4 regions of the Bacillus sp. BC05(2025) genome follow, and region 1 is predicted to be linked to each of the others. Evidence: riboswitches for the same ligand, from Rfam matches in the RefSeq annotation. Region 1 holds a riboswitch; each other region holds the start of a gene.

Region 1 (3,203 bases):
TATCATTGAAGAAAAAACGACGAACCTTCCAATTGGTATTACTTCTTTAATTCACATTGATTCGTATAATCGAAACGCTGAATGCATTATTGATATTGGTAAAAAGGATTACTGGGGGCAAGGTTATGGGAAGGAAGCTTTCACTTTATTATTGAATTATGCATTTTTAGAATTAAATTTACATCGCCTTTCTTTGCGAGTATTTTCTTTTAACGATAGAGCAATTAAATTATATAAATCACTCGGTTTTCAACATGAAGGAACTTGTAAAGAAGCTATATTCCGCAACGGCACTTGGCATGACATTGAACTCTTCGCTTTATTCCAACGTAATTATAAATAAAAAAAGCTTTGCGCTCACCGCGCAAAGCTTTTTTTCATATATTATAGACCAGCTTGCTCTTTTAAAGCAGCAGCTTTGTCTGTACGTTCCCATGTTAGATCTACATCAGTACGTCCGAAGTGGCCGTAAGCTGCTGTTTGTTTGTAAATTGGGCGACGTAAGTCTAGCATTTTAATAATACCAGCTGGGCGAAGATCGAAGTTGTTACGAACTAGTTCTACTAGTACGTCTTCAGATACTTTACCAGTGCCGAATGTATCAACTGAAATTGATACTGGTTGCGCTACACCGATTGCGTATGCAAGTTGTACTTCTGCTTTCTCAGCAAGACCAGCTGCTACGATGTTTTTCGCAACATAACGAGCTGCATATGCTGCAGAACGGTCAACTTTCGTTGCATCTTTACCAGAGAATGCACCGCCACCGTGGCGAGCGTATCCACCGTAAGTATCAACGATGATTTTACGTCCTGTTAAACCAGCATCACCTTGTGGTCCACCAATTACGAAGCGGCCAGTTGGGTTAATGAAGAATTTCGTTTCTCCATCGATTAATTCTGCTGGTACTACAGCTTTAATTACGTGCTCTTTTAAGTCGCGATCGATTTCTTCCCATGTAACATCTGGGTGATGTTGTGTAGAAATTACGATAGTATCAACACGTACTGGTTTACCATTTTCATCATACTCAACTGTAACTTGCGTTTTTCCATCTGGACGTAGGTATGATAATGTATCATTTTTACGTACTTCAGTTAAACGGCGAGCTAATTTGTGAGCAAGCGAGATTGGAAGTGGCATTAACTCTTGTGTTTCATTACATGCGAAACCAAACATTAAACCTTGGTCTCCTGCACCAATTGCCTCAATCTCAGCGTCAGTCATTTGACCTTCGCGTGCTTCTAGCGCTTGGTCAACACCCATAGCGATGTCAGCAGATTGCTCATCGATAGATGTTAAAACTGCACAAGTTTCTGCATCGAATCCGTATTTTGCGCGTGTGTAACCAATGCCTTGAATTGTTTCACGAACGATCTTTGGAATATCTACGTAAGTAGAAGTCGTAATTTCCCCCGCTACCAATACTAAACCAGTTGTTACAGTTGTTTCACAAGCTACACGTGCATTTGCGTCCTTTGATAAGATCGCATCTAAAATTGAATCAGAAATTTGGTCACAAATTTTATCTGGATGTCCTTCAGTTACAGACTCAGATGTGAACAGATGACGTTTTTTTGTCATGTGGTAAACCTCCCTACAGTAATTGTATATATTGTACGGAACTCATCCTTAATTTGCCACAGATTGCGACATACATTTATTCTCCCACACAAGCATACAGAAAAACCTTTCCTACTTTAATAGAGGAAAGGTTTAATTTGCTACTTGCATACTGCTTTTTGCCCTTCGCTCTTATCGTTCGAGACCTGTAGCCTCGCACAGGTTTTAGCACCTATTCACTTGTGTTTACCAATACAAGTGAGGTTGCTGGGCTTCATCGGGCCTGTCCCTCCGCCAGCTCGGGATAAGAGAGTATCCGTCCCAACCTATACTAAAGAAATGATATTCATTTGTCAATTAATATTCACATTTTCCTGAAAGTTTTTCTCAATACGCCTAAAATGAAATATTAATAAGGAAATAATGTATTCACACAAACAAAAAGAAATAAATAGTATACATTATTTATATAATTGTGTTATACTCTTGTTGGGGATTACGAGAAATATTTCATTAAATGAAAAGGATGGTATATAAATATGAGTACTGTGAATGTCCAAATTGGTTTACACGAATTATTGAACGGAAGCAATGCACAGATTCAACTAAGTGTTCCGCAATTAGTGGAAAAAGTATTAATGCGAAATGAAGGGAAATTAACTTCGACTGGTGCCGTTTCTGCTTCAACTGGAAAATATACAGGACGTTCTCCTAAAGATAAATTTATTGTGAAAGAAGCATCGGTTGCTGACAAAATTGCTTGGGGAGCAGTGAATCAACCGATTTCTGAAGAACATTTTAATAAATTATATACAAAAGTTTTAGAATACTTAAAAGAAAAAGAAGAGTTATTCGTCTTCAAAGGATTTGCAGGCGCTGACCGCAATTACCGCCTACCAATTCAAGTTATTAATGAATATGCATGGCACAATTTATTTGTACATCAATTATTCATTCGTCCAACTGAAGAAGAATTAACAACTCATGAATCAGAGTTCACAATTGTTTCTGCACCGAATTTCAAAGCTGATCCAGCTGTTGACGGTACAAACTCTGAAGCATTCATTATGGTTTCATTCGAAAAACGTATCGTACTAATTGGTGGTACAGAATACGCTGGAGAAATGAAAAAATCAATCTTCTCTATTATGAACTTCTTATTACCTGAACAAGATATTCTTTCTATGCATTGCTCTGCAAACGTAGGTGAAGAAGGCGACGTAGCACTATTCTTCGGTTTATCTGGAACAGGTAAAACAACATTATCTGCTGATCCAAACCGTAAATTAATCGGTGATGATGAGCATGGTTGGTCTGATAACGGTGTATTCAATATTGAAGGCGGTTGCTACGCAAAATGTGTAAACCTTTCTCACGAGAAAGAACCCCAAATTTTCGATGCAATCAAATTTGGATCTGTTTTAGAAAACGTTATCATTAATAACCAAACGCGTATCGCAGACTACAACGATACTACTTTAACAGAAAATACTCGTGCTGCATACCCTATGCATGCGATCGACAATATCGTGCTGCCAAGTGTTGCTGGACACCCAAATACAATCATTTTCTTAACTGCTGATGCATCTGGCGTATTGCCTCCAATCAGTAAGTTATCAAAAGAACAAGCTATGTACCAT
Region 2 (3,203 bases), on a different contig from region 1:
GGAATCCTTCTAAATATGCAAGTGTTCCAAGGCCACCAGCACCAACAACTCCCGCCATTGCTGTATAGCCTACTAAAGCAATTGTCGTAACCGTAATACCAGATACTAATGCCGGTAACGATTCTGGAATTAATACTTTCAAAATAATTGTGCTTGTTTTTGCTCCCATTGCTTTTGAAGCTTCAATTACACCTTTATCAATTTCGCGAAGTGCGATTTCAACCATTCTCGCGTAAAATGGTGCTGCTCCAATAATTAAAGCTGGCAATGCTGCACTCGCTCCAAGAATTGTTCCAAGCAAAACCTTTGTGAATGGGATTAATAAAATGATTAAAATGATGAATGGTATGGAACGGAAAATGTTTACGAACGCTCCAATCGCTGTGTTAACCGTCTTGTTTTCCCATAAATTATCTTTTGCTGTCATAAAGAGTAACAATCCTAAAATGAGTCCTAAAACAAATGTGGCAAGAGCTGCGATTGCCGTCATATATAACGTTTCACCAGTTGCTTCTAACATTTGATTCCAATCGACATTTGTGAGTAACTTATCCATGTGCAATCACCTCCAGCTCTACTTGATCTTGATGTATTCCCTCTATTGCTTGCTGAATCGCTGTTTCCTCACCATTTAAATGAACAACTAAACTACCGTAAGAACCGTCATTCGTTTGTGCGATATTTCCTTGCAAAATGCTAACTTCTATATCACTGCGTTGCATTAATCTTTGAAGTACTGGTCTTTCTACAGCTTCACCGATAAACTGCAAACGAACTACTTTACCATCTGGATATTTTTCAATTAAACTTTCAATCGTTTCATTTGTATCTTCAGAATCTGTTAATTGCTTTACAAATCGTTTTGTAATATCTTGCTGTGGATTACGGAATACATCAAGTACGGGACCCGTTTCTACAATCTTTCCTTTTTCCATTACCGCCACTCGATTACAAATCTTTCGAATCACGTGCATCTCATGTGTAATGAGTACAATTGTTAAACCGAGACGCTTATTAATATCTAATAATAAATCTAAAATTTGATCTGTCGTTTCTGGATCAAGAGCTGACGTCGCTTCATCACATAAAAGCACTTGCGGATTGTTAGCTAATGCTCTTGCAATACCAACACGTTGCTTTTGTCCTCCGCTCAGTTGAGATGGATACGCATCTCCTCTTCCTTCTAATCCAACAAGATGAATTAACTCATCCACGCGTTTTCTTCTCTTCGCCTTATCAACACCTGCAATCTCAAGCGGAAACTCGATATTTTCGCGTACAGTTCTTGACCAAAGTAAGTTGAAATGCTGAAAAATCATTCCGATTTCTTGCCTTGCCTTACGAAGTTCACTTCCTGTAATGGCTGAAATGACGCGATTTGCAATTGTAATTTGGCCAGAAGTTGGTTTCTCCAACTGATTGAATAATCTAATTAAAGAACTTTTCCCAGCACCACTATATCCGATAACACCAAAGATTTCACCTTTGTCTATTTTTAAATTGGCGTTATCTACAGCAGTAACATCACCGCTTTTTGCTTTATATATTTTCTTTACATTCTCTAATAGAATCATGGTGTATCACCCCTTTTTTGTTTGGATCGACTCCGCAATTTTTTATGTTTAATGCGTGTAGTCCACCGGTATCACTACTTGTATTATTTGAATGTCCTCCACATTCAAACAACAAAAAAACCTTTCCGCTTTAGAGAAGCAGAAAGGTTTATATGCGTATATAACAACATTATCCCTCTCTCTCATCTCTCAAAGCATTTGCTTTGCAGGAATTGGCACCATTTCAACATAAGTTGACGGTTGCCGGGCTTCACAGGGCACAGTCCCTCCACCTCTCTTGATAAGAGAAATCAGATTACATTTTCGTCTGATTTGTAATTTATGAAATTGTCTATATTTTATGAATTGAATTGTATCAATATCCACACACCATGTCAACAGAAATTTTCGCAAAAAATGAAACTTCAGAATTTTAAGCCCCTACTGACATCGGTTTACATATGTGAAACATCGATTCGACTAATAGCATCGTTCGATATGTTCCCGAATATTGTACACGTCCATCATTCATTAACATTTGCAATCGTACATTGCCGTTTACCAATTGTTTTACATCTTCTTCATCTACACAAACGATTTGCTCCGTCCCTATTTCCTCATGTAGCAGTTCTATATAATCTCTTGAAATTTGTAACGAACAACTTTCATCTCCAAAGCGGAAATTAACAGTTTTTTCTCCTTGTCTTAAAAGCGGTTCTAAATGATATTGACCATTAGCGTAATTTACAAATGATTGCAGCAAAGAATATAATTTCACCTTAAATCACATCCTTCATATCACTTTCTATTACACATACCATTCCCTCTCACTAAAGAGCAATCCTGTTACTTTCGCTCGACAAATACTGTAACCACCCTGCATCTCGACATATTTCCCAAGAAATATGTCGAGGCGGCAAAAACTTTGCCGCCTACTTTAATTCCGTATATAAATATTCAACCGAATGAAATGCATATATCTTCTTCATGAGTGTCCCATTTTCAAAAACAAGTAAACACGGCACACTTTCGATTCCATACTCTTTCGCTACATGCGGAGCATAATTTAAATCTAACATTCCAATTTTCAAATCTTCAATTGTCATCTCAACGACAGTTAACATCTTTTTTGCTAATTGGCATGTTCCACACATTGGAGTATATACATATAACACTGTTTTTTCTTCGTTCTCTATTAGGGCTGTTGCTTCGGCTCCTGTCCAGTCAATCACTTCTATCATTCCTTACCGTAAATATTCTGTATAAACGTCAATGTCAGCTCCCCATAATACATTTGCTAAGTGTGAAGATGGCGCAGTTGCCACTTCTCGGTACGAGCGATCAATATAAATATGCTCTGCTTGCGGAAATTCTTTTCGAAATTGTTTCCTTAACTTTTCTCCAGCATCATCAGCATCCACAAGTACATACACTTCTTTATCAAAAAACTGATCAACGAGCTCATCCATTTTCGCCAAACCAATTGTACCATTTGTACAAACAATTTCCACCGGTTCCCGAATAATAGATTCAATCTTTCTTCTATCTGATGTACCTTCTACAATAATGACTTTTTCTACATAAATCATATGTCATCACCCGATCACCATATACTATACAACCTTTAACTTAGTATATAGTATATTCGTT
Region 3 (3,203 bases), on a different contig from region 1:
GGGTCCTGTTAATGACCAAGCTGCATTCGATAAAGTAATGAGCTATGTTGCAATTGGTAAAGAAGAAGGTAGAATCTTAGCAGGTGGCGAAGGAGACGATTCTAAAGGCTGGTTCATCCAACCAACAATCGTTGCTGACGTTGCAGAAGATGCTCGCCTAATGAAAGAAGAAATCTTCGGACCAGTAGTAGCATTCTGTAAAGCAAAAGACTTTGACCATGCACTTGCAATTGCAAATAATACAGAATACGGTTTAACAGGAGCAGTTATTTCTAACAACCGTGACCATATTGAAAAAGCACGTGAAGACTTCCACGTAGGTAATTTATACTTCAACCGTGGATGTACTGGTGCAATCGTAGGTTACCAACCATTCGGTGGCTTTAACATGTCTGGTACAGACTCTAAAGCTGGTGGCCCTGACTACTTAGCACTTCACATGCAAGCAAAAACTACTTCTGAAACTTTATAAGAAATAGTAAAAGAGATCTTCGCAGTCTGCGAAGATCTCTTTTTTTTGAAAAAATTATCTATATATGGATCAAGATAGATATCAGTAGAAAAACTAATAAGGTTTACTTCAGTAAAATAAGGTATATTATATTGATTGAATAGATTCTCTTTAAAGACAAGAAAAGTAGGTGAACAAAGTGGGAAAATATCAATTGGATTATAAAGGCCAGGTAGCTGTGGCAAAGTTTCATGAAAAACAGACGCCTGTCAAATTTGATAAAAAGCAGCAAATTGAAAAATTGCGTGCGGAATATTTGAAAAAGAAGCAAAAACAAACAGGAAAATAATAGGGGAGACTAGTTAGTTTGAACGAAAAACGATTTACTATATATTACTAATTGGCGAATAGAACTAGCTAAACCCTATTCATATCGGGATAAACATGTAAATAGAAACAAAACAATGAGAAAAGTTGACTTATTAGTCACATTTTTAGTATTCATTTTAAGGATTTCCTGTATAATACAATTTGAAAGAAAATCTATGGTTTGACAAGAAACACTCCTTTCGGTTTTGCTCACTGAAGGGAGTGTTTTTTTGTAGCTACAAACTCCTCTGTGCTCATTACATTTGCATATACGCCATTTAAACTAGCCAAAATTGTGTTATGAATATAAACGGCTGGTATAGTAGCATTCTTAAAAGAAAGATCTTTTGTAGCACAAGCATCATGTATAACGGTACATTGAAAGCCGAAATCAAAAGCAGCTCTCACGGTAGCATCAATACACATATGAGTCATCATCCCACATATGACGACGTGCTCGATGTTTAAACGTTGTAATTGTTCTAGAAGATCAGTTTCCCGAAAACTATTTGGATAATGTTTGATTATAACGGTTTCATTTCTAAGTGGGCGTACGCTTTTATGAATATGTACACCTTCTGTATTTGGTAGGAAAAAAGTAGCGTCATCTTTTATTGCTACATGTTGGATATGAAAAATAGGTTCATTTCTCGTTCTAAAGAGTTGTAGTAGCTGATTAGCATAGTCGCTTGCTTCTACCGGATTACGTAATTCCATCTTTCCTTGTGGAAAATAATCATTTTGAATATCAACGAGTAAAAGGGCTGTTTTCATATATTTATCTTCCTCCGATTTTATATTCAAATAATGGTATTCAATTAGTAGAGAAGATTATCCTTTTAAAAAATATGCGAGAGGAGAATTTTACATAACTTTAAAAAATACGATTTTCTCATGGAATTTCATCTGAAAATTATAATAAAGAAATAATTGATACTTTTCTAAAAAATGTATTGACTCTTATTATTCTGAGTTCTATAATGAGAATTAATTAAACGACAATTAAATCGATACATTCTTATCCAGAGAGGTGGAGGGACTGGCCCTACGATACCTCAGCAACGGGTTTTTTAATACCGTGCTAACTCCAGCAAGCCTTATAAAGGCTTGGAAGATGAGAAGATGTGAACGAGTACATATAAGTGCTCTCCTTCTTATCTTTATGTTTGATAAGAAGGAGAGCACTTTTTATTTTACCTCGAAAGCTCTACTTCAAGTTTTTACAGCATATAGGAGGGGAAAAAATGATTTCTTTTAACAACGTAAGCAAAGTATATGAATCAGGTGGGCAATCTGTTCATGCGGTGGAGGATGTAACGTTATCGATTGAAAAGGGCGAAATTTTCGGCATTATCGGTTTTAGTGGCGCTGGAAAGAGTACGTTATTACGCTTAGTAAATATGTTAGAGAGACCAACAGCAGGAACGATTTCAATAGATGATAAAGATATTACATCACTATCGACGAAAGAATTACGGAAGCTAAGACAAAGAATAGGGATGATTTTTCAAAGTTTTAATTTATTTAATTCAAGAACAGTGTTTGGGAATATTGCGTATCCATTAAAATTAGCGAAAGTACCAAAGAATGAGATAAAAGAAAGAGTAAATGAACTGCTGAAGTTTGTCGGGTTAGAAGATAAAGCAGACTATTATCCAGAGCAACTATCAGGTGGTCAAAAACAGCGTGTTGGTATTGCTAGGGCACTGGCGACATCACCTGATATCCTTATATGTGATGAGGCAACATCAGCTTTAGATCCAGAAACAACGACAGAAATTTTGAGCTTATTAAAGAAAGTAAATCGAGAATACAATGTAACAATTCTTCTTATTACACATGAAATGCATGTTGTGAAAGAAATTTGTCACCGTGTAGCTGTAATGGAGAAGGGAAAGGTTATTGAAGAAGGAAAACTGTTTGACGTTTTTACACAACCAAAAACAAAGACGACTCAAAACTTTGTACGCTCTATCATTAATGATCATTTACCGGAAAGTGTTCTAGGGAAAATTCAAAATGGTGGACAGATTTATCGCTTAACATTTACTGGCGAAGAGACAGGACAGCCGGTACTATCGTATATCGCGAAAAATTATAACGTCGATGTAAACGTACTGTACGGAAATATTATTGAACTTCAAAATGTGTTATTTGGAAATTTACTTGTAGAACTGCAAGGTGAGCAGAAAGAAATTCAAAAAGCATTACAACATCTAAGACTACAAGTGCAGCTGAAGGAGGTAGAAGCTCATGCGAGTTGATTGGAGTATATTTTGGCCCCGCATAGTAGATGCGACGGGGGATACCCTCTTAATGGTAATTGTAACCTTAATATTCGCTACAATTCTTGGTATACCCCTAGGTTTACTTTTATATGTAA
Region 4 (3,203 bases), on a different contig from region 1:
CTTTACTTCCTCTTACTACCTCATCCACTTCTCTTTCACAAATTCCTCTTATTAAATAATCATTTCTTAATTGAATCTGTATTTGTTGAAACGTTTCACTACATTTCTTCAATTGAATTAAGCAATTCATATATGTACGAAAAAGTTCATTATCATACTGACAACAATTTATAATACGTTCCATTTCATTCATAACGTACGAGCCTTTTCTTCTATTTGTAATAACCACTTTTCCCGCTTCTCTCGTTTACTCGTTTTCACAGATTGAAAAACAGATCGTTTTATATCGCGAATGCCGCAAAAACGTAAAACACCTCTCTTCATTATAATCCAATCGGCTGATCGATATAGTAGTGCGACGTACCATAACGGTGAGTCTAACGTATTAATTACCCATGCCTTCTTACCTTTTAGTAACCCTTTCGGCAGGGCACCTTCATATTTATAAGCAAAACCAGCAACGAAAATGCGATCAATAAATCCTTTTAAAATAGCTGGCATCCCCCACCACCATATTGGATAAATGAAGAGAAGAGTATCCGCTTCTTCTACTAACGCTCTGTACCGAGCTGTTTCTTCTTCATTTACTAAATCACGCCTTTTCTTCTCTTCATTAAATACAAGGACGGGATTAAATTGTTCTTTATATAAATCAAGTACCGTAACCGAATGGTTTGTTTCTTGTAATCCTTTTTGTACATGCTTTAAAATCGCCGCGTTAAAACTTGAAGGACTAGGATGAGCGTATACAATTAGTACATTCAATACATAACAACTCCCTCTATAAATTAAAGTTTCCCCTTCTTTAACATCTTCTCTACAATTTGTACGTTTTTTGAGCTTTGTAATAAACGGTTTAATACGGTAAGCAACTCTTCCTTGTCTAAATCTTTCAGTTTCTCTTTCACCGTACTTTCACCAGCACCTTGAATATCATAAACAACTGCCGCCATATGTTTACAATAGTTTTCATATGGACACTCACAGCTACTTTCTGTAAAATCTTCAAGATCAATAATCACTTCATAGTTTCCTGCATTTCCAGTAACGAAAGCAAATATTTTCTTGTCTTGTATTTCAACATCATCTACATGTCCTTCTTCATAATATTCATACCCTTGATCCATAATGTACTTAGGTATCCATTTCGTTATATCATGTAATAAACAAGCGTACATAACAACACCTCTTCCTTTAATTCCCTTTTGACTTCCACAACCCCTGTATGTTATTCTAATAACTGTCAAATAGCAAGTCTATATGACAAAACAACTGACACCTATTCGGCGAAGGTGTCTCTTTTCATTTGCAGCCGATATGAAGTGCCTCTTTCAGGCACATTCAATCTTTGACACTACACACTCAACACCATTCCCTGTATCAGGCTGCTTAAGCAGTCTTTTACTCTACATACTTCAAAAAAAAGAGAGCTTAGCTCCCTTTTCCCGCCTTATAAAATACCCCTTTTTCCGTATAGAGATATTCATCAGCTAATGTAATTTTCCCATCCAGTTTCAGTTCATCTAATAGTCTTGATAAATAAAATTGATGTAACATCTTTTTCGTGAATTTTCCTTCATGATGCGAAACGATATGTTCTTGAATATCTAACAATGATATTGGCTTATCCTGCTCTATCATATATTCATAAACTGTACTACGCAGTTTTACGTATTTTTCGAGTATCACAGTAGCTCGCAACCCCTTTCTTCTTAATATAAATTTTTTCGTAATCGGTTTTTTTGCAATAAAAAAACCTCTCCGATAAGAAGAAGTTACGTATATATCTTCGTCTTATCTCCCAGAACAAATATGTTCTGCTGGAATTAGCACCTGCATCGCGGTTGCTGGGTTTCATCGGGCCAGTCCCTCCACCTCTCTGGATAAGAAAATATTCACTTAATTCTTACTATACGTAATTTCATTTTAATTGTCAAACAAATATAACAAATTATATTTTGCTTCTTACTGTTCATACTATACATATATGAACATGCAAGGAGGATTATGAAATGCACGAAAATGCTCGCGGATATGTACAAGACTCATTTCAATCATTACAAGAAGCAAAACATTGTTTAGAAGCTGCACTACAAACTGTTGAAAAAGATTTTAATCGCGCACGTATTGAACAATCTCTTTATGCGATCGAACAAGCTATTCAACGTTGTGATTACACGGTTCACATTTTAGAACAAGATTGAAAAAACTTCCCATCATAAGGTGGGAAGCTTTTTCAAATGGCATACTTCATAATTATTACCGTTATGATTAAAAAATATACAGAATTAGCAATTTCTAAAATCCCTACTTTTATAATAGAAATCTTTTTACCGTATAACATAACTGCTCGAATGACACTCGGTATAAAAATAAGAGAACACAACGGATTGATAGCAAATACAATGATTGTTAATAGAATATGATAACCCCATGATATAAGCCGATACTTCGGGTTATTTTTCTCGCGTATCATCGTTTTCACATAAAACGTACTTCCTAAAAAATATAAAAATGAAATAAGCGCAATAAATAATGCTGTTTTATCTATAAGTTTCATTGAAAAATAATAGCTAACTAAACCACCAATACAGAAAACAATAATCGCACTGATGTCATTTAGTAATGCTCTTTCATTTTTTTGATGAGCGTAATACATATTTACTATAAATAATGGAATCATGAATACTACGAATAAAAGAATGCGCCATTCATATAATAGAGAAATCATTCCAAATACGAACGCAATGATCAAATATACAATTGTAGCATGTAAATACTCTTTTTTTCGTCTTTGCTTTATGTACGTAAGAAATGGATACGTAGCTAAATAGATAAAGAACCAAGCTAAAAACAACGGAATATGATACATAGTAGGTTTCCCAAGTATGACACTTAATAGAAATGGTATAACGAGCATGGCCCATGCACCGTGTTGCTTCGGAATAACTAACCTCATTAACTATACACCTCCTCTTCGAAAACATTTCTCACCTACTATTATACAAATAATCTCATATAATAACGGAAGTATATTGGATCAATTTTTTGACAATAAAAAATGCTCCTTACAATATGTAAGAAGCATGAATGAGGCAAACGAATATGTAAGTCGCGACCCTACCTTATATGAGTATGCTTTTCTATGCCATGTTATGCTTATCTAATATGCCATATTTCTTTTTAAATCTTGTAAGAATCGT

The links. Region 1 has a riboswitch for S-adenosylmethionine ahead of metK (methionine adenosyltransferase). Riboswitches for the same ligand answer to the same signal wherever they lie in the genome.
Region 2: linked by a shared signal. The riboswitch ahead of ACZ76X_RS19845 (methionine ABC transporter ATP-binding protein) and the one ahead of metK (methionine adenosyltransferase) in region 1 are both predicted to bind S-adenosylmethionine.
Region 3: linked by a shared signal. The riboswitch ahead of ACZ76X_RS23220 (methionine ABC transporter ATP-binding protein) and the one ahead of metK (methionine adenosyltransferase) in region 1 are both predicted to bind S-adenosylmethionine.
Region 4: linked by a shared signal. The riboswitch ahead of ACZ76X_RS03895 (hypothetical protein) and the one ahead of metK (methionine adenosyltransferase) in region 1 are both predicted to bind S-adenosylmethionine.

The regions. Positions count from the first base shown of each region.
Region 1 covers NZ_JBWYRA010000010.1:68,876-72,078, forward strand. Annotated here, with positions in the region: gene ACZ76X_RS23720 (GNAT family N-acetyltransferase) at 1-343, shown strand, start outside; gene metK (methionine adenosyltransferase) at 385-1,584, opposite strand; SAM riboswitch class I at 1,753-1,874, opposite strand; gene pckA (phosphoenolpyruvate carboxykinase (ATP)) at 2,103-3,203, shown strand, end outside.
Region 2 covers NZ_JBWYRA010000006.1:180,382-183,584, reverse strand. Annotated here, with positions in the region: gene ACZ76X_RS19850 (methionine ABC transporter permease) at 1-556, opposite strand, end outside; gene ACZ76X_RS19845 (methionine ABC transporter ATP-binding protein) at 549-1,574, opposite strand; SAM riboswitch class I at 1,754-1,861, opposite strand; gene ACZ76X_RS19840 (hypothetical protein) at 1,987-2,331, opposite strand; gene ACZ76X_RS19835 (thioredoxin family protein) at 2,486-2,794, opposite strand; gene ACZ76X_RS19830 (toprim domain-containing protein) at 2,798-3,142, opposite strand.
Region 3 covers NZ_JBWYRA010000009.1:180,353-183,555, reverse strand. Annotated here, with positions in the region: gene pruA (L-glutamate gamma-semialdehyde dehydrogenase) at 1-472, shown strand, start outside; gene ACZ76X_RS23230 (hypothetical protein) at 651-800, shown strand; gene ACZ76X_RS23225 (cysteine hydrolase family protein) at 1,031-1,594, opposite strand; SAM riboswitch class I at 1,836-1,941, shown strand; gene ACZ76X_RS23220 (methionine ABC transporter ATP-binding protein) at 2,065-3,084, shown strand; gene ACZ76X_RS23215 (methionine ABC transporter permease) at 3,074-3,203, shown strand, end outside.
Region 4 covers NZ_JBWYRA010000001.1:735,984-739,186, forward strand. Annotated here, with positions in the region: gene ACZ76X_RS03880 (group-specific protein) at 1-193, opposite strand, end outside; gene ACZ76X_RS03885 (NAD(P)H-dependent oxidoreductase) at 190-765, opposite strand; gene ACZ76X_RS03890 (SWIM zinc finger family protein) at 789-1,178, opposite strand; gene ACZ76X_RS03895 (hypothetical protein) at 1,432-1,689, opposite strand; SAM riboswitch class I at 1,792-1,890, opposite strand; gene ACZ76X_RS03900 (hypothetical protein) at 2,013-2,204, shown strand; gene ACZ76X_RS03905 (YwiC-like family protein) at 2,237-2,959, opposite strand; gene ACZ76X_RS03910 (ECF transporter S component) at 3,144-3,203, opposite strand, start outside.